Regions from separate parts of the Mesorhizobium sp. M0478 genome, predicted to be linked through region 2. Evidence: riboswitches for the same ligand, from Rfam matches in the RefSeq annotation. Region 2 holds a riboswitch; the other holds the start of a gene.

Region 1 (8,196 bases), on a different contig from region 2:
ACCCGGCCAAGGCACATGAGAGAGGATTTCATCATGCTAATCTCCCAGATCCTCGACGACGCCGAGACCATCCGCGTCGTCGCCCGCAATGGCGGCGGCAAGACCAGGATCATCAACGGCGCCCGCAGCGTCTATTCGCTGGCCATGGAAGCCGCGCGCACCGGAACGGGCCTCGCCGCGCTGATCGAGCGCAAGGGGTTCGGTGAAGCGATAGACCTCGACGCCGTCTACAAGAAGGGCCGGCTGGTGTCGCCGATCAACCATCCCGATCCTGCGCATCTGCATCTGACCGGCACCGGCCTGACCCATCTCGGCTCGGCGGCGACGCGCGATTCCATGCACAAGAAGCTCAGCGATGGCGGCGAGGAGCAGCTTACCGATTCCATGAAGATGTTCCGCATGGGGCTCGAAGGCGGCAAGCCGGCCAAGGGCCAGACCGGCGTGCAGCCGGAATGGTTCTACAAGGGCAACGGCACCATGGCGGTGGCGCCGGGCGCCGCACTGATGTCGCCGGCCTTTGCGCAGGACGCCGGCGAGGAGCCGGAAATCGCCGGCATCTATGTCATCGGCGACGACGGCGCGCCGTTCCGCGTCGGCTTCACGCTGTCGAACGAGTTTTCCGATCATGTTACCGAGCGGGTGAACTATCTGTTCCTGGCACATTCCAAACTGCGCAACGCCTCGTTCGGGCCGGAAATCCTGATCGGCGACCTGCCGGCCGACGTCAGGGGCTCATCGCGAATCTATCGCGACAGCAATTTGCTGTGGGAAAAGCCGTTCCTGTCGGGCGAAGCGAACATGTCGCACACAATCGCCAATCTCGAACATCATCACTTCAAATATTCGGCCTTCCGCCAGCCGGGCGACGTGCATGTGCACATGTTCGGCACGGCGACGCTGTCCTTTGCCGACGGCATCAAGACTCAGGCCGGCGACGTGTTCGAGATCGAGGCCGGGGATTTCGGCCTGCCGCTGCGCAACCCGCTGGAGATCGAGCAGCCGGTGAAGGTGGCGGTGAAGGCGCTTTGAGGCAGCATCACATTTGGGAGCCGGAATGAACGGAATGCGGCTTGTCATTGTGTTCACGGGCGTGGCCCTGTTCCTGACCCAACCGTCGGTGGCCTTTAGCGCCGGCCAGTGCAGCCCGAAGTCCTATCGTGAAGCCCGTTTGGCGATGACGAGCCGTCTTCTGGCAACCGGCTATTCGAAAGCCCAGGTGAGCTTTCTGATGCGCAACACGGATCACATGACATCAGCGCTTCGCACCGACAGGCTGAACAACAATGGCAAGGTCTGCGGCATCGACTCCGCCAAGGCCCATGTCCTCGGTTGCCTCGACAAGCAGTTGTTCCCGTTGAAGCGCGGCTCAAACGCTTCGCTCGACGAGGTCAAACTGACCGAAGGCTTTTGGGGCAGGAAACGTTTGGCCGCACGCGAACTGCTGTTTATCGGCCATTTTCATGCCTGCCTTGGCGCCGCGAAAGAGTATCTCTTTCGCGGCTGACTCCGGCGGGCCGGAAGTCAATAAATATCGAAATCGAAATACTTGGCCTGGATCTTCTTGTAAGTGCCGTCGGCGACGATGGCGTCTATCGCCGCATTCAGCTTGTCGCGCAGCGCCGTGTCTTCCAGGCGGACAGCGATGCCGGCTTGGGTCTCGGTGCCCTTGACGTCGCCGACAAGCTTGCAGCAGCCTTCGCTCGCCTTCTTCAGCCAGTCCATCAGCACGAACTTGTCGGAGATGACGGCATCGAGACGGCCGTTCTGCAGGTCGGTGATCGCCTCTTCCTGGGTGGGGTAGAGTTTCGCCTCGGCGCCGGCCTTGCCATAGGCGTCCTGCGCATAGTCGGCCTGGGTGGTCGAGGCCTGCGCGCCCACCGTCTTGCCGGCAAGGGCTGCCGGTTCGGTGGAAGTGAGGTCGCTGTCCTTCGGCGCCACCAGTGCCAGCGGCGTCGTGTAGTATTTGTTGGTGAAGGCGACCTGTTTCTTGCGCTCCTCGGTGATGCTCATCGAGGCGATGATGGCGTCGAACTTTTTCGCCTGCAGCGCCGGGATGATGCCGTCCCAGTCCTGGGTGACGATCTCGCACTCGACCTTCATCTGCGCACACAGCGCATTGGCAATGTCGATGTCGAAGCCCTCGATCTTGCCGTCCGCGGTGATGGTGTTGAAGGGCGGATAGGCGCCCTCGGTGCCGATCTTCAATTTCTCCTGCGCCTCAGCCAGCGAGCCGGCCGATATCACCAGCATGGCAGCGCTCGCTGCCGATATGATCCATCTTGAAATCTGCATTTTGGTTCCCCTTGCGCGCCGTTCTCTTGCCGGCCACCGAAAGGCAGCCAAGCATGGTGAGGCAGCGCAGGCAAGTATTTTGCCTGACGGTGATCGAAGGTTCAGCCGGCGGGGCGGAAATGCTTGGAGAGCTTGAGGCCTTGCGCCTGGTAATTCGAGCCGAGATCGGTGCCGTAAAGCGCCTGCGGCCGCTTCAGCATGTGTTCGTAGACCAGCCGGCCGACGATCTGGCCGTGGTCGAGGATGAACGGCACTTCGTGGCTGCGCACTTCGAGCACCGCCCGGCTGCCGGTGCCGCCTGAGGCCGAATGGCCGAAGCCCGGATCGAAGAAGCCGGCATAGTGAACACGGAATTCGCCAACCAGCGGATCGAAGGGCGTCATCTCGGCGGCGTAGAGCGGCGGCACGTGCACGGCTTCGCGGCTGACCAGGATGTAGAACTCGTCCGGGTCGAGCACCAGTTCGCCGGCGCCGCTCTTGTAGAGCGGCTCCCAGAAATCGACGGCATCCTGGGCGGCGCGCTTGTCGACATCGACCAAGCCGGTGTGATGCTTGCCGCGATAGCCGACCAGGCCGTTCTGGTCGCCGTCGAGATCGATCGACAGCGCAATGCCGCCGCCGGAAATGTTGGGCGGCTCGGTCGCCACCAGCATCTCGGCGCGGTGCAATTCGTTCAGTTCTGCCTCCGACAACAGCGCGTTGCCAGTGCGAAAGCGGATCTGCGACAGCCTCGATCCGGCGCGTACGACGATCGGGAAGGTGCGTGGACTGACTTCGAGATAAAGCGGCCCGTGATAGCCGGGGGCGATCTTGTCGAACTCATGGCCGCGATCGGTCATCACCCGGGTGAAGATGTCGAGGCGGCCGGTCGAGCTTTTCGGGTTGGCCGAGGCCGACACGTTTGCGGGCAGCGCCAGGCTTTCGAGCAGCGGCACGATGTAGACGCAGCCGGTTTCCAGCACCGCGCCCTCGGCGAGACTGAATTCGTGCAATTTCAGCCGGTGAAGCTTGTCGGCCACCAGATGATCGGGACCCGGCAGGAAGGAGGCGCGCACGCGAAAAGCCTTGTCGCCGAGCCTGAGATCGAGGCTCGCCGGCTGCACCTGGTCGACATCGAGCGCGCGCGGCGACTTCAGCGCGCCGGACTGAAACAGCGCGGAAATGTCCTGATCGGGAAGAATGCCTGTCTGCCGCAAAAGGCTGGCTCCGCTCCAAGGTCGGTCTCTTTGTGGCAGGTTCTTGCCGCAAAACCGCTGGATATTATTGCGGAACCTGCCTGGTACAAACCTCTTAATGAAGCCGGCAATTGACGCAAGCGCAGGTGAGGTCTAAAGGGTCGTTATCCCGTGGTGATTTGGCCGGTCGGCTTGCAGCCACGTTAAACAAGTCGCTAAAGGACCGTCGGGCCGCAAGGCCATATGGACCGGTTGCGACTTTCGCGGCCGGTTTTTTTGTGTCTGGAACAAAAGCGATGAGCACCAAGAAGCGTAACTGGAAACCTCAGACCGCACTCGTGCACGGGGGAACGCTGCGTTCCCAGTTCGGCGAGACGTCCGAAGCGATGTACCTCACCCAAGGCTATGTCTACGAGACGGCGCAGGCTGCCGAGGCCCGTTTCAAGGGCGAGGAGCCGGGCTTCATCTATTCGCGCTATGCCAACCCTACCGTCGACATGTTCGAAAAGCGCATGTGCGCGCTGGAGGGTGCCGAAGATGCGCGCGCCACGGCGTCCGGCATGGCGGCGGTGACGGCAGCGCTCCTGTGCAGCGCAAAGGCCGGCGACCATATCGTTGCGGCGCGCGCGCTGTTCGGCTCCTGCCGCTGGGTGGTGGAGACGCTGGCGCCGAAATACGGCATCGAGGCAACGCTGGTCGACGGCACCGACATCGCCAACTGGGAAAAGGCGGTGCGGCCGAACACGAAACTGTTCTTCCTGGAAAGCCCGACCAATCCGACGCTGGAAGTGGTCGACATCGCAGCGGTGGCGGCGCTCGCCACCTCGATCGGCGCCAGGCTGATCGTCGACAATGTCTTTGCCACGCCCTTGCAGCAGAAGCCCTTGCAGCTCGGCGCCCATATCGTCGTCTACTCCGCGACCAAGCACATTGACGGCCAGGGACGCTGTCTCGGCGGCATCATCCTGTCGGACAAGAAATGGATCGACGAGAATTTGCACGACTATTTCCGCCACACCGGCCCGAGCCTGTCGCCGTTCAACGCCTGGACGCTGCTCAAGGGCCTGGAGACGCTGCCGGTTCGGGTGCGCCAGCAGACGGAAAGCGCGGCCAAGATCGCGGATTTCCTGGCAGGACGGCCGGAAATCGCCCGCGTCATCTATCCCGGCCGCGCCGACCACCCGCAGGCCGACATCGTCAAGAAGCAGATGACGGGCGGATCGACGCTGATCTGCCTCGACGTCAAGGGCGGCAAGCAGGCGGCCTTCGCCTTGCAGAACGCGCTCGACATCGTGCTGATCTCCAACAATCTCGGCGACGCCAAGAGCCTGATCACCCATCCGGCGACCACCACGCACAAGAACCTCAGCGACGAAGCTCGCGCCGAGCTTGGCATCGGGCCGGGAACGCTCAGGCTGTCGGTCGGTCTTGAGGATACGGACGATCTGCTGGAGGACGTTGCGCAGGCGCTGAAGGCAGCCGGATAGGCCGCGAGGCGTCACGCTCCCGACGAAACCTCTTCCAGTTCGGCCGTCTTGGTGCCGATGGTCATGGTGTTGCCGCGCCAGTCGACGGCGCCGCTCAGCCAGCCGCGCGCCCAGATGGCGGGAAGCATCATGTCGCGGACCATCATCGCCGGGACCATGCGCAGCGACAGATGCCAGCCCTTGGCCGCGGCCAGCGCGCATTCGGGAATGTAGGCCGCCGTCAGCACGGCCATCACCGTGGCCGGCAGGCTGATGCCGGCACTTGCGGCCGCCACCAGCGCCAACGCCAACGGCACGGCGACGCCGGTCAGGATCTCGGGTGCGAAAAACAGTGGGAAGGTGACGCGGCGCAACCGCGCCCAGCGCGCCTGGCGCGACCAGATGTCGGCAAGTCGGCGCTGCCCCAGTGGTTGCTCGAAAGGCGAGGCAACGAGATTGACGTGCAGGCCCAGTCCGTTGACCAGCTTGGTTGCAGCAGCATCCTCGGCGATCTCGGCGGCCAGCGCGCGGATACCGCCATTGGTATCGAGCATCGGCTTGTTCCACAGCATGCTCTTGCCCTGGGCAAAGCCGAGACCGAGCGCCTCGCCGGCATATTGCCAGCGCGCCTGCAGCGTGTTGAGGAACGCGCATTCGACCTCGGCCCAAAAGCCATCCGGCCGAGAGCCGATCGGCGTCGAGCAGATAAGCCCGGTATTGGTCCGCCAGGCCGCCATCAGGTGCTGGACGTAATCCCTTGGCATCAGCACGTTGGAATCCGCCAGAATAACCCAATGATAGCGCGCCGCTTCCCAGCCCTTGACGCAGTTGTTGAGCTTCGGGTTGCTGCTGACGCGGTCGTCGCCGATCAGCAGCCGGGCCGGCACGTTGGGAAACAGGACGATCGCCCTGTTTATCAGTTTGACGACGGGATCGTCGGCGTGAGCGACGCAGAAGATCAGTTCGTAGCGCGGCCAGTCGAGCGAGAAGGCTCGCTGCAGCGTCTCTTGTGTGAACGGCTCCACGCCGCGCGACGGCACGACGATCGAGACCGGTGGCTGCTCGCCGGACGGCGGAGGGATAAGGCGACGCGCTTGCAGTTTCGACGAAGCAAGCAGGATGCTGGCGAGATTGGAAAGAAGCAAAGCGGAGGAAGCGAAGGCGGCTGTGAGAGCTGGTTCCATCGAGATCTGGTCACTCCGGAAAGGCCGCTCGCGGCTGCTTTGTCAGTCGACAGATGGGCCTTGAGTCGCCGGCAAGGTTTGCGCACACCAACATTGTCATGTGTCACTTAAATGACATTGTTTGTCGGCACCTGCGCTTTGAGGCTGGCAGGACATGCCGCTCTGCGCGTATCAAACCGCATGGCGCGACAAATGTTCCTTGCCGCGCAACCGGAGCAGCCCATGTATCGCGCCGTCACGCGCAACATCGAAGTGCAGGTCAGACCGTTCTACCTGGAGGACCGCTCGGACCCGGCGGAGAACCGCTATGTCTGGGGCTACCAGGTGACGATCGACAACCAGTCGGACGATTTCGTGCAGCTTATGTCGCGTTACTGGCACATCACCGACGGCAGCGGCCGGATCGAGGAAGTGCGCGGCGCCGGCGTGGTCGGCGACCAGCCTGAGCTCAATCCCGGCGACAGCTATCAATACACGTCAGGCTGCCCGCTCTCGACGCCCTCCGGCTTCATGGTCGGCCACTACACCATGCGCAACAAAAAGGGCGAGACGTTCGACGTCGCTATTCCCGCGTTTTCGCTGGATCTGCCGGGGACGCGGCGGACGGTGAATTAGGGGTTTTCTCCCCATCTCTATACGGGGAGAAATGCCCGGCAGTGCAACGAGGGGCGCCGCCGGACTCATGAGGTTATCTTCCACGCACATGACGTAGGCTATGCGCGGGCATTCACCAAAGTTCGCGCTGCCCCTCATCCGCCCTTCGGGCACCTTCTCCCCGTGAACGGGGAGAAGGAAGAGATGCTACTGAGCTGCAAACTCCGCCGGGTCGAAGTCGTACTGCTTCGAGCAGAACTCGCAGGCGACGTGGATGCCGCCATCTTCGGTGCTGTCCTTGATCTCCTGCGCGGAAAACCCCTCGAGGATGCCGCGTATCTTGTCCCTTGAGCAGGAACATTGGTCGGCGACCGGCACGCCGCCGAAGACGCGCACGCCATGTTCGTGGAACAGCCTGTAGAGCAGCCGCTCGGCGCCGATGGTCGGGTCGATCAGCTCGGTCGGCTCGATGGTGCCGAGCAGCGCCACCAGCTCGCGCCACGAATTGTCGGCCGGCTCCTGCGTCACGTCACGCGGATCGCCGTCGCCGCCCGAAATGTCGGGCACGCGCATGCGCTCGGGTGACTGCGGCAGGAACTGCGCCAGGATGCCGCCGGCGCGCCACTGCTCACGAGCGCCGCCGGGACCTGGCGTCAGAAGCTTGGCCACCGACAGCCTGAGGTCGGTCGGGATCTGCTCCGACTGGCGGAAATAGGTGCGCGCGGCGTCCTCCAGCGTCTCGCCGTCGAGCTGGACGATGCCCTGATAGCGCTGCGTGTGCGCGCCCTGGTCGATGGTCAGCGCCAAAACGCCGCTGCCCAGCAGCGTCTGCTGCGAGGTCTGGCCTGCGGCCACCAGGGCCTCCAGCCGGTCGGCGTCGAAACGCGCATAGGCGCGCAATGCCGAGGGCGTGGAGAAATCCGCGACCAGCATGTCGACCGGGCCGTCGGTGCGGGTCTGCAGGATGAACTTGCCTTCGAATTTGAGCGAGGTGCCGAGCAGCACCGTCAGCACACAGGCTTCCGCGAGCAGGCGGGCGACCGGCTCGGGATAGTCGTGACGGTTGAGGATGGCGTCGAGCATCGGCCCGAGCTGCACGGTGCGGCCGCGCACGTCGAGCGGGCCGACCTCGAAGGGTACGACATGATCGTCGCCGGCATAGCCGAACTCGCCGAGTTTGGGGTGATGTTCAGTCACTTGATGCGTTTCCAACATGACAAAGCTCCAGGGCGCGGCCATGCGGCCCGGAGGGGTGCATGCGTCCAAACGCGCTTGATTTGCGTGATGGGGCGCAAATAGGCATCGCGCCGCCCCGGATCAAGCGTTTTGAGAGCAAGCGCCTGGAGATCAAGCGCCCAGACACCAGGCCAAAACCGCCTTCTGGGCGTGGAGCCGGTTCTCGGCTTCGTCGAAGACCACCGAATGCGGACCGTCGATGACCTCGTCGGTGACTTCCTCGCCGCGATGCGCCGGCAGGCAGTGCAT
Region 2 (8,196 bases):
GGTGAGCGGCATCGCCGATGCGACCGTGGTCCCGATCGATGCCGCCGCACCCATGGACTGCCTGCAGGGCGAACGCGACCGGCGGCTATATTCCGACCCATATCTGCCGGAACTCGACAAATGAGGTTTGAGGCAGTTCGGAGGGGAAAGCCGCTGCGCGGCTTGTCGGCAAACTTCAGGCCGGCCGTGCACCGTATTTGTCGCGAAATTCGGCATAGAGATCGCGGCGCCAGCGCCGGCCGCCGACATAGCCACGCAACAGCTGCGGCAGCGAATAGCCAAGCGCCTTCGACGACCGGTTGGCCATATAGCCGGAGAACGCCTGCGAAACCCTGCCCTTGAGTGCATCGGCGATGAGCTGCCGGGCGATCATGTAAGGCGGAATGTAGGGGTAGCGGTCGGCGATATAGGGGTGCTTGTCGATCAAGCTCGCATAGGCTTCGACATAGCCGTCCCGGCGACCGGAGATCGAATTCTCCGAGTTGTACTTTTTCCAGTCGATCACTTCGGACAGCTGCGCGCCGCTGCGACGGGCAAAGCGCAGCAACAATTCGCGATCCTGCATGCGCGTGACGTCACTGTCGTAGCCGCCGATGGCCAGCAGCGACTCGCGCCGGGCGGTGATTGCCGACCCGGCAATGAAGATGGTCTGCGCGACAAGGGCCCGCTCCAGCGAGTCGCGGCTCAGCAGCGCTTCGCGGTTGACGCAGTTGGTGCGGCGATTGCCCTTCAGCGACACGAAGGAACTGATCAGCACTTCGAGCGAGGGATTGTTGTCGAACTGCTCCAGCGTCCGCGCCAGGCGATCCGGCAAATAGACGTCGTCGGAATCGAGGAATGTCACCACCGGCGCCTGCGCCCGCTCGATGCCGGCATTGCGGGCGGCATTGGCGCCGCGCCATTTCGAGCCAACATAGATCAGCCGTGGATCGCGGATTTCGGCAAGTGCGGCTGCCGTACCGTCGGTCGAGCCGTCATCGACGACAATGTGTTCGAACCGGGGAAAATTCTGCGCCAGCACGCTCTCCACGGCGCGCACCACCTTGCTGCGGCGATTGTGCGTCGGTGTGATCACCGAGATCAGCGGAGCGAGGTCGGTTGCCTTGGACATGTTGCTTCGATTGTGCCCCGAAATGCCTGGAGGCCGGAGGTGTTGATGGTCGCCGTCCAAGCCTTACCCCGGGATGGAATTCGATTCGACGCTACAAAAAACCAGCGGCAATGTCATCACAAACTGTTGAGCCAGGACGCCGGTAAGCCGGCCGATTACTCCAGACGTAATCGACCGATGGCCATCATGTCTGCAGATTGCGCCAACGAAGCCGGTCGTCGGGCTTCGATCTCACAGGGAGTTCAGCCGTGGCCGCCTACGCCGTCGCCCATATGCGTCAAGTCACAATGGGCCCGCAGATTGTCGAGTGTCTGCAGAGGATCGATGCCACATTGGGCCCGCAGATTGTCGAGTGTCTGCAGAGGATCGATGCCACATTGGAGCCGTTCGGCGGCCGCTTCCTTGTCCACGGCGGCGACATGGACGTGGCCGAAAACGAATGGCCCGGGCATCTGATCGTCATCGAATTTCCGGACAGGGGGAATGCGTGGGGCTGGTACGATTCATCAGCCTATCGGGAGATTCTGGCCTTGCGAACCGACAACTCCCACGCCGATGTGATCATCGCCGATGGCGTTCAGCACCCGCACAAGGCGACGGACGTGCTGGAATAGGGGCAAACTACCGCTTCAGCAAGAACACCGCTTGCTGGCCGAAGAAATTCCAGAACCACCATGGCATCGACAGGCCGATCTTCTGGCCGTTGCCGTCGAGCGCGGTGGCTTTCTCGACCGAAGCGCCGAGTTCCTCGACCAGATTGACGAAGTCGCGGATGGTGCAGAAATGGATGTTGGGCGTGTCGTACCAGGAATAGGGCAGGTCCGCGGTCACCGGCATCCGGCCCTTGACGAACAGCGACAGCCGCACCCGCCAGTGGCCGAAATTGGGGAAGGAGACGATGGCGCGGTTGCCGATTCGCAGCAGCTCGTCGAGCACCAGCTTCGGGTTGCGGGTCGCCTGCAGCGTCTGAGACAGGACGACGAAGTCAAAACCCTTGTCCGGATAGAATTCGAGGTCGGTATCGGCATCGCCCTGGATGACCGAGAGACCGCGCGCCACGCATTCATTGACTCCGCGCTGTGACAGCTCCAGCCCGCGGCCGTCGACCTGCTTGGTCTCCTGCAGGAGTTCGAGCAGCAGGCCGTCGCCGGAGCCGACATCGAGCACCCGCGACTGCGGCGGTATCAGGTTGGCCACGACTTCGAGGTCGACGCGCTGGCTGCCATTGACGCTCATGAGGCGAGCCCCCTTGCGCGGGCCGCCGAGCCGATGAAGCCCTTGATGGCGGCAAACAGTTCGGGTTCATCGAGCAGGAAGGCATCATGGCCGCGGTCGGTGTCGATCTCGACGAAGGAGACGGAGGCGCCGGCGGCGTTGAGCGCATGCACGATCGAGCGGCTCTCCTCGGTCGGGAACAACCAGTCCGAGGTGAAGGACACCAGGCAGAAGCGGGTCTTGGTCCCGGCAAAGGCATCGGCCAACCGGCCGCCATGGTCGGCAGCGAGGTCGAAATAATCCATCGAACGGGTCATGTAGAGGTAGGAGTTGGCGTCGAAGCGGTCGACGAATGTCATGCCCTGGTGGCGCAGATAGCTTTCGATCTGGAAGTCGGCATCGAAACCGAAGGTCAGCGCTTCGCGGTCCTGCAGATTGCGGCCGAATTTCCGATGCAGGGCGGCTTCCGACAGATAGGTGATGTGGGCGGCCATGCGCGCCACGGCGAGCCCCTTTTCCGGGCGCTTGCCGTGCTCGAAATATTTGCCGCCATGCCAGTCCGGATCAGCCATGACAGCTTGGCGGCCGACCTCGTGGAAGGCGATGTTCTGCGAGGAATGGCGTGCGCCTGTGGCGATCGGCAGGGCCGAGAAGACGCGCTCGGAATAGCATGACGCCCATTCCAGCACCTGCATGCCGCCCATCGAGCCGCCGAGCACGCAAAACAGCTTTTCGATGCCGAAATGGTCGACCAGCATCAGTTGCGCCCGCACCATGTCGCGGATGGTGATGATTGGCAGGTCGAGGCCGTAGGGCTTGCCGGTGGCGGGATTGGTCGAGGCCGGACCGGTGGAGCCGAGGCAGCCGCCGATGACGTTGGAGCAAATGACGAAGAAGCGGTTGGTGTCGATGATCTTGCCGGGACCGATCAGCACTTCCCACCAGCCGGGCTTGCCGGTCACCGGATTGGTGCTGGCGACATGCTGGTCGCCGGTCAGCGCGTGGCAGACCAGGATGGCGTTGGTGCGGGCATCGTTGAGGGCGCCATATGTCTGGTAGGCGATCTGGAACGGCGACAAAAGCGTGCCGGCGTCGAGCTTCAGCGGCTTGTCAGGGCCAAAACGCAACACAGGGCTCGACGGGTTGTCGGCCTCGTTGTTGGTTTTTGTAGCGCGGAGCGCGGCCATGTGACTCTCCTTGCCCGCCGTCAGGCAATAAAAAACCGGCAATGCGATCGCCGGTTACGTCACGCAAACGGCCCTTTAGCGAGTTGTTTAACGTGGCTGCAAGCCGACCGGCCAAATCACCACGGAACTGTTGCGTTCTTCTAGAACTCGTGCGGCCCGGCGTCAACGGCCAGCTATTGCCCGCCTCTCGACATTCGCGGCTACGGCTTGTATTTCCGCTGCGGCCTCCGGACGGAGGCATTCTCGATGGATTTGCGACATGGACAAGACAGCGGACAAGGCACGGCCGACGCCCCGCGCGGGCATTATGGACATCGATGCCTATGTGCCGGGCAAGAGCACGGCACCGGCCGGCGTTGCCAAGGTCCATAAATTGTCGTCGAACGAGAACCCGCTCGGCCCGTCGCCGAAGGCGATCGAGGCCGCGCGCGAAGTGGCTGGCAAGCTCGATGTCTATCCCGACGGCACCGCCCGCCGGCTGCGCGAGGCGATCGCCGAGGTGCATGGCCTCAACCCGGCAAACATCATCTGCTCCAACGGTTCCGACGAGATTTTGGGCCTGCTGGCGCAGACCTATCTGGCGCCAGGCGATGAGGCGATTTTTACCGAACATGCCTTCATGGTCTACAAGATCTACATTCAGTCGGCGGGGGCCAAGCCGGTTGCTGTGAAGGAAACCGAGGAGCGCGCCGACGTCGACGCGATCCTGGCCGCGGTGACGCCGCGGACCAAAATCATCTTCCTCGCCAATCCCAACAATCCGACCGGCACCTATCTGCCGTTCCAGGAGGTCCGCCGCCTGCATTCCACGCTCCCGGGCAACGTGCTTCTGGTGCTCGACGCGGCCTATGCCGAATATGTCAGGCGCAATGACTACGAGGCCGGCATCGAGCTGGCGGGCAGCGCACAGAATGTGGTCATGACCCGCACCTTCTCCAAGCTCGGCCTTGGCGGCGCGCGCATCGGCTGGATGTATGGCCCACTGCACATCGTCGATGCCATCAACCGTATCCGCGGCCCTTTCAACGTTAACGCAACAGCGATCGAGGCCGGCATTGCCGCCATCCGCGACCGCGCCCATGTCGAGCGCAGTTCGTTGCACAACGAGACCTGGCTTACCTGGCTGAATGAAGAGCTGACGAAGCTTGGGCTGCGCGTGACGCCCAGCGTCGGCAATTTCGTCCTCATCCACTTTCCCGACGACAAGAGGCATTCGGCTGAGGCGGCGGACGACTACCTCACCCAGCGCGGCTATATATTGCGGCGCGTTACCGGCTATGGCTTTCCCAATGCGCTTCGCATGAGCGTCGGCACCGAAGAAGCCAATCGCGGCGTCATCGATGCCCTCACGACATTCCTGAAAAGCTGAAACAATGACATTACCGATGTTTGAAAAGATCGCGCTGGTCGGCATCGGCCTGATTGGCTCGTCGCTGGCCCGCATCATCCGCCGCGAGGGCCTGGCCCGCCATGTCGCCATCGCGACGCGCAGCCCGGCCACGCTGGCACGGGCGAAGGAGCTCGGTCTTGGCGAGAGCTACACCACCGACGCCAGGGAAGCGGTCCGCAATGCCGACCTGATCATCGTCTCGGTGCCGGTGGGATCGTCGGGCGAGGTGGCGCAAGAGATCGCGCCGGCGCTGAAAAAAGGCGCCATCCTCACCGATGTCGGTTCGACCAAGGCCTCCGTCATTGCGCAAATGCAGCCCTATGTGCCGGAAGGCGTGCATTTTATTCCGGGGCACCCGCTGGCAGGTACGGAGAAATCGGGCCCGGATGCGGGTTTCGCCGAGCTGTTCGAAAACCGCTGGTGCATCTTCACGCCGCTGCCGGGAACCGATCCGGCCGCGCTGGAAAAGCTGTCGGAATTCTGGCGGCGCTGCGGCTCCAACATTGACACGATGGACCCGCAGCATCATGACATGACGCTGGCCATCGTTTCGCATCTTCCGCACATCATTGCCTACAACATCGTCGGCACGGCCGACGATCTGGAATCGGTGACCAAGTCGGAAGTGATCAAATATTCGGCTTCCGGTTTCCGCGACTTCACCCGTCTGGCCGCCTCCGACCCAACCATGTGGCGCGACGTGTGCCTGCACAACAAGGATGCCATCCTGGAAATGCTGGCGCGCTTTTCGGAGGACCTCGCCTCGCTGCAGCGGGCGATCCGCTGGGGCGACGGCGACAAGCTGTTCGACCTGTTCACCCGCACCCGGGCCGTTCGCCGTTCGATCATCGAGGCCGGCCAGGATATCGACGTGCCGGATTTCGGCCGCCAGGCGGTCGAGCACCCGGTGAAAAGTTAAATCTGTTTCAGACGGGCCAGGTCGCCGCGACCATGGCCATTGCCTCGTCCCTGTTTGGCGTCCCCAGCCGGCCGCCGAAGCGCTGGCATTTGAGCGCGGCCGCCGCGCTGGCAAAGCGCAACGCCTGCTCGATCGGCATGGTTTCCGCCAACGCGACAGCAAAGGCGCCGTGGAAGACGTCGCCGGCGGCAAGCGTGTCGATCGCCTTGATCTTCGGCGCCGCGATGTGGCGCACGCATCCGGCGGACCGGTCATGCCACCAGCTTCCCGCGGCGCCGCCGGTAACCGCCACGAAGGCATCGGTGCGGCTGGCGAGGTCGGCACAGGCGGTTTCGGGGTCCAGCGCATGGCCGCAGACGATGCGTGCCGCCGTCTCCGAAGCGACGATGTGCGATGCCAGCGGCAGCAGGCGCTCCAGCACCTCAACCGGCGCCGTGTCGGCGTCGAGGATGGCGGGACGGCCGGCGCTGCGCGCGGCGGTCAAGGCAAGAGCGGCGGCGCCCGGCCAGCGCACATCGACCAGCACGGCATCGAAGCCGGAAAGATCGGCGACAGGCACCGCCTCGGGGTCGGCCTGCGCCTTTGGGTCGTAGAAGGGCACGATGATGCGCTCGCCATGAGCGTCGACCAGGATCGCGGCCAGCGCCGAGCGGGCGCCTTCGACGCGGCGGACAAAGCCGCAATCGACGCCCTCGGCCTCGATGCCGGCCAGCAATTGGTCGCCGACGGCATCGTCACCTGCACTTGCCCACAGGAACACCTCGGCGCCGAGACGGCGGGCGGCGCAGGCAGCACTTGTCGCCATGCCCGAGGCGATCTGGATGCCGTCCGAGGCGATGAACTTGCCCTGATGCGTGGGCAGGGTTTCGACGCGCAGGATGGTATCCAGCGTCAGCGCGCCAACGCTCAGCAGTTTCACCGGTCGGTTCATGCGTCGGCTTGCTCGAGCATGATCTCTCCCCAAAAGCCGTTGCCGCTCTTTGCGATCATGCTCTATCTCTTTGTTTTAACGCAATTCCGGACGGAAAACTGCTCACACTTTTCCTGGAATTGCTCTAATCGAGCGGCTTGATCTTGCCCAGCGGAATGAAGCCGAGCGAGACCTTGCCCTTCACCACCTTGAGCGGCATCGACGGTTCGTTGCCGAGCAGCGCCAGACCGGCAAAGCCTTGCTCGATCTGGCTCTTCTGCTCGGGGATTGCGGTGGCGAGGATTGCCGCCACGGCTTTGGGATCCTGCAGCTTGATCGTCAGGTCGGCATTGACCTGGCCGTTGGCGTCGACCGACACCGGGCCGGAGACGGTGATGCGCGCGGTTCCCGACGACAGATCGAGCTTGTGGATGCCGACCGCCTGGCCGCGCAGGCTCCTGGCCTGCGTCTTCATCAGCGCGACGCCGTTCTTCAGCGTCGCGTCGCCGCTGCCGTCGAGCGGCGGCAGCACGCGCCCGCCGATCGCGTCGGCGTCGATCTCAAGATCGGTGAAGCTTCCGGTATAGCCAAGGTCCTGACCGTCCGGCCGCAACTCGCCCGCCGCCGTTCCGGCGCTGAACAGTGAAACCGGGTCGGTGTCGTCGGCCGGATCGGTCTGGCCGGACAAGCTCTCGGCCTGCAGCGAAATGCTGCGTGGCAAGGGCCAGGAGAGCTTGGCATTGGCCTGCAGATTGTCCCAATCGATCCATAGCGGCGCCATCCCGGGCACCGAGGTCCGCAGTGGCCCGCGCAACTCGGCGGCGGGCGACAAAGGCCGGATGAGTTCTGCAACGAAGTTGAAGCTGCCTGCCGAGGCGGCAACGTTCCTGGCGTCGTCCTCGTAAGCCAGATTGTCACAGGAGATGGCAAAACGCAGGGGGTAGCCGCTGACGGTGAGGTTGGCGCAGCCGGCCTCGATGCCTTTGTCCTTGAGCGAGGCCACCGCCTTGTCGGCTTCGCTGCTGACGCGACCGGCGACATAGAACCAGACCGCGCTGTAGGCGCCGAACAGCATAACGACCAAGGCAGCGAGCCACATCAGCCGGTGGCGAAACTTCGACGGACGCTCGTCACTTGACGTCATGCTGCGGCTTTCATTAACGCGGGCGTGTTGCGGGTGGACTGTGGCTTACGCAACAAGCAAAAAGAACAGAAGAGCACCGATTCCGATGCGGCGGCGTCACTCTCGTGCAATCAGGCTTGGCGATATGGGCGATTTTTGGGTTTTTGGCTACGGCTCGCTGATCTGGCGACCGGGATTCGCCCATGTCGAGACACGGCGCGCGCGGCTTTACGGCTACCGCCGGTCGCTGTGCGTCTATTCCTTCGTGCATCGCGGCACGCGCCAGCGGCCGGGCCTGGTGCTAGGCCTCGACCGTGGCGGCTCCTGCATCGGGCTGGCCT

The links. A riboswitch is a leader RNA that binds a small molecule or an ion and turns the genes downstream of it on or off. The one in region 2 is predicted to bind S-adenosylmethionine.
Region 1: linked by a shared signal. The riboswitch ahead of NKI64_RS22730 (O-succinylhomoserine sulfhydrylase) and the one ahead of metX (homoserine O-acetyltransferase MetX) in region 2 are both predicted to bind S-adenosylmethionine.

Annotation. Positions count from the first base shown of each region.
Region 1 covers NZ_JAMYRH010000010.1:119,303-127,498, reverse strand. Annotated here, with positions in the region: gene araD1 (AraD1 family protein) at 34-1,029, shown strand; gene NKI64_RS22745 (hypothetical protein) at 1,064-1,504, shown strand; gene NKI64_RS22740 (ABC transporter substrate-binding protein) at 1,522-2,292, opposite strand; gene NKI64_RS22735 (2'-deoxycytidine 5'-triphosphate deaminase) at 2,394-3,488, opposite strand; SAM riboswitch at 3,629-3,706, shown strand; gene NKI64_RS22730 (O-succinylhomoserine sulfhydrylase) at 3,764-4,954, shown strand; gene NKI64_RS22725 (ceramide glucosyltransferase) at 4,966-6,117, opposite strand; gene apaG (Co2+/Mg2+ efflux facilitator ApaG/CorD) at 6,340-6,732, shown strand; gene NKI64_RS22715 (Hsp33 family molecular chaperone) at 6,919-7,950, opposite strand; gene argF (ornithine carbamoyltransferase) at 8,059-8,196, opposite strand, start outside.
Region 2 covers NZ_JAMYRH010000001.1:290,251-298,446, reverse strand. Annotated here, with positions in the region: gene NKI64_RS01415 (DUF1194 domain-containing protein) at 1-124, shown strand, start outside; gene NKI64_RS01410 (glycosyltransferase family 2 protein) at 176-1,111, opposite strand; gene NKI64_RS01405 (DUF1330 domain-containing protein) at 1,360-1,725, shown strand; gene metW (methionine biosynthesis protein MetW) at 1,733-2,347, opposite strand; gene metX (homoserine O-acetyltransferase MetX) at 2,344-3,513, opposite strand; SAM riboswitch at 3,569-3,646, opposite strand; gene hisC (histidinol-phosphate transaminase) at 3,773-4,882, shown strand; gene NKI64_RS01385 (prephenate/arogenate dehydrogenase family protein) at 4,887-5,822, shown strand; gene NKI64_RS01380 (sugar kinase) at 5,830-6,753, opposite strand; gene NKI64_RS01375 (DUF2125 domain-containing protein) at 6,878-7,876, opposite strand; gene NKI64_RS01370 (gamma-glutamylcyclotransferase) at 8,001-8,196, shown strand, end outside.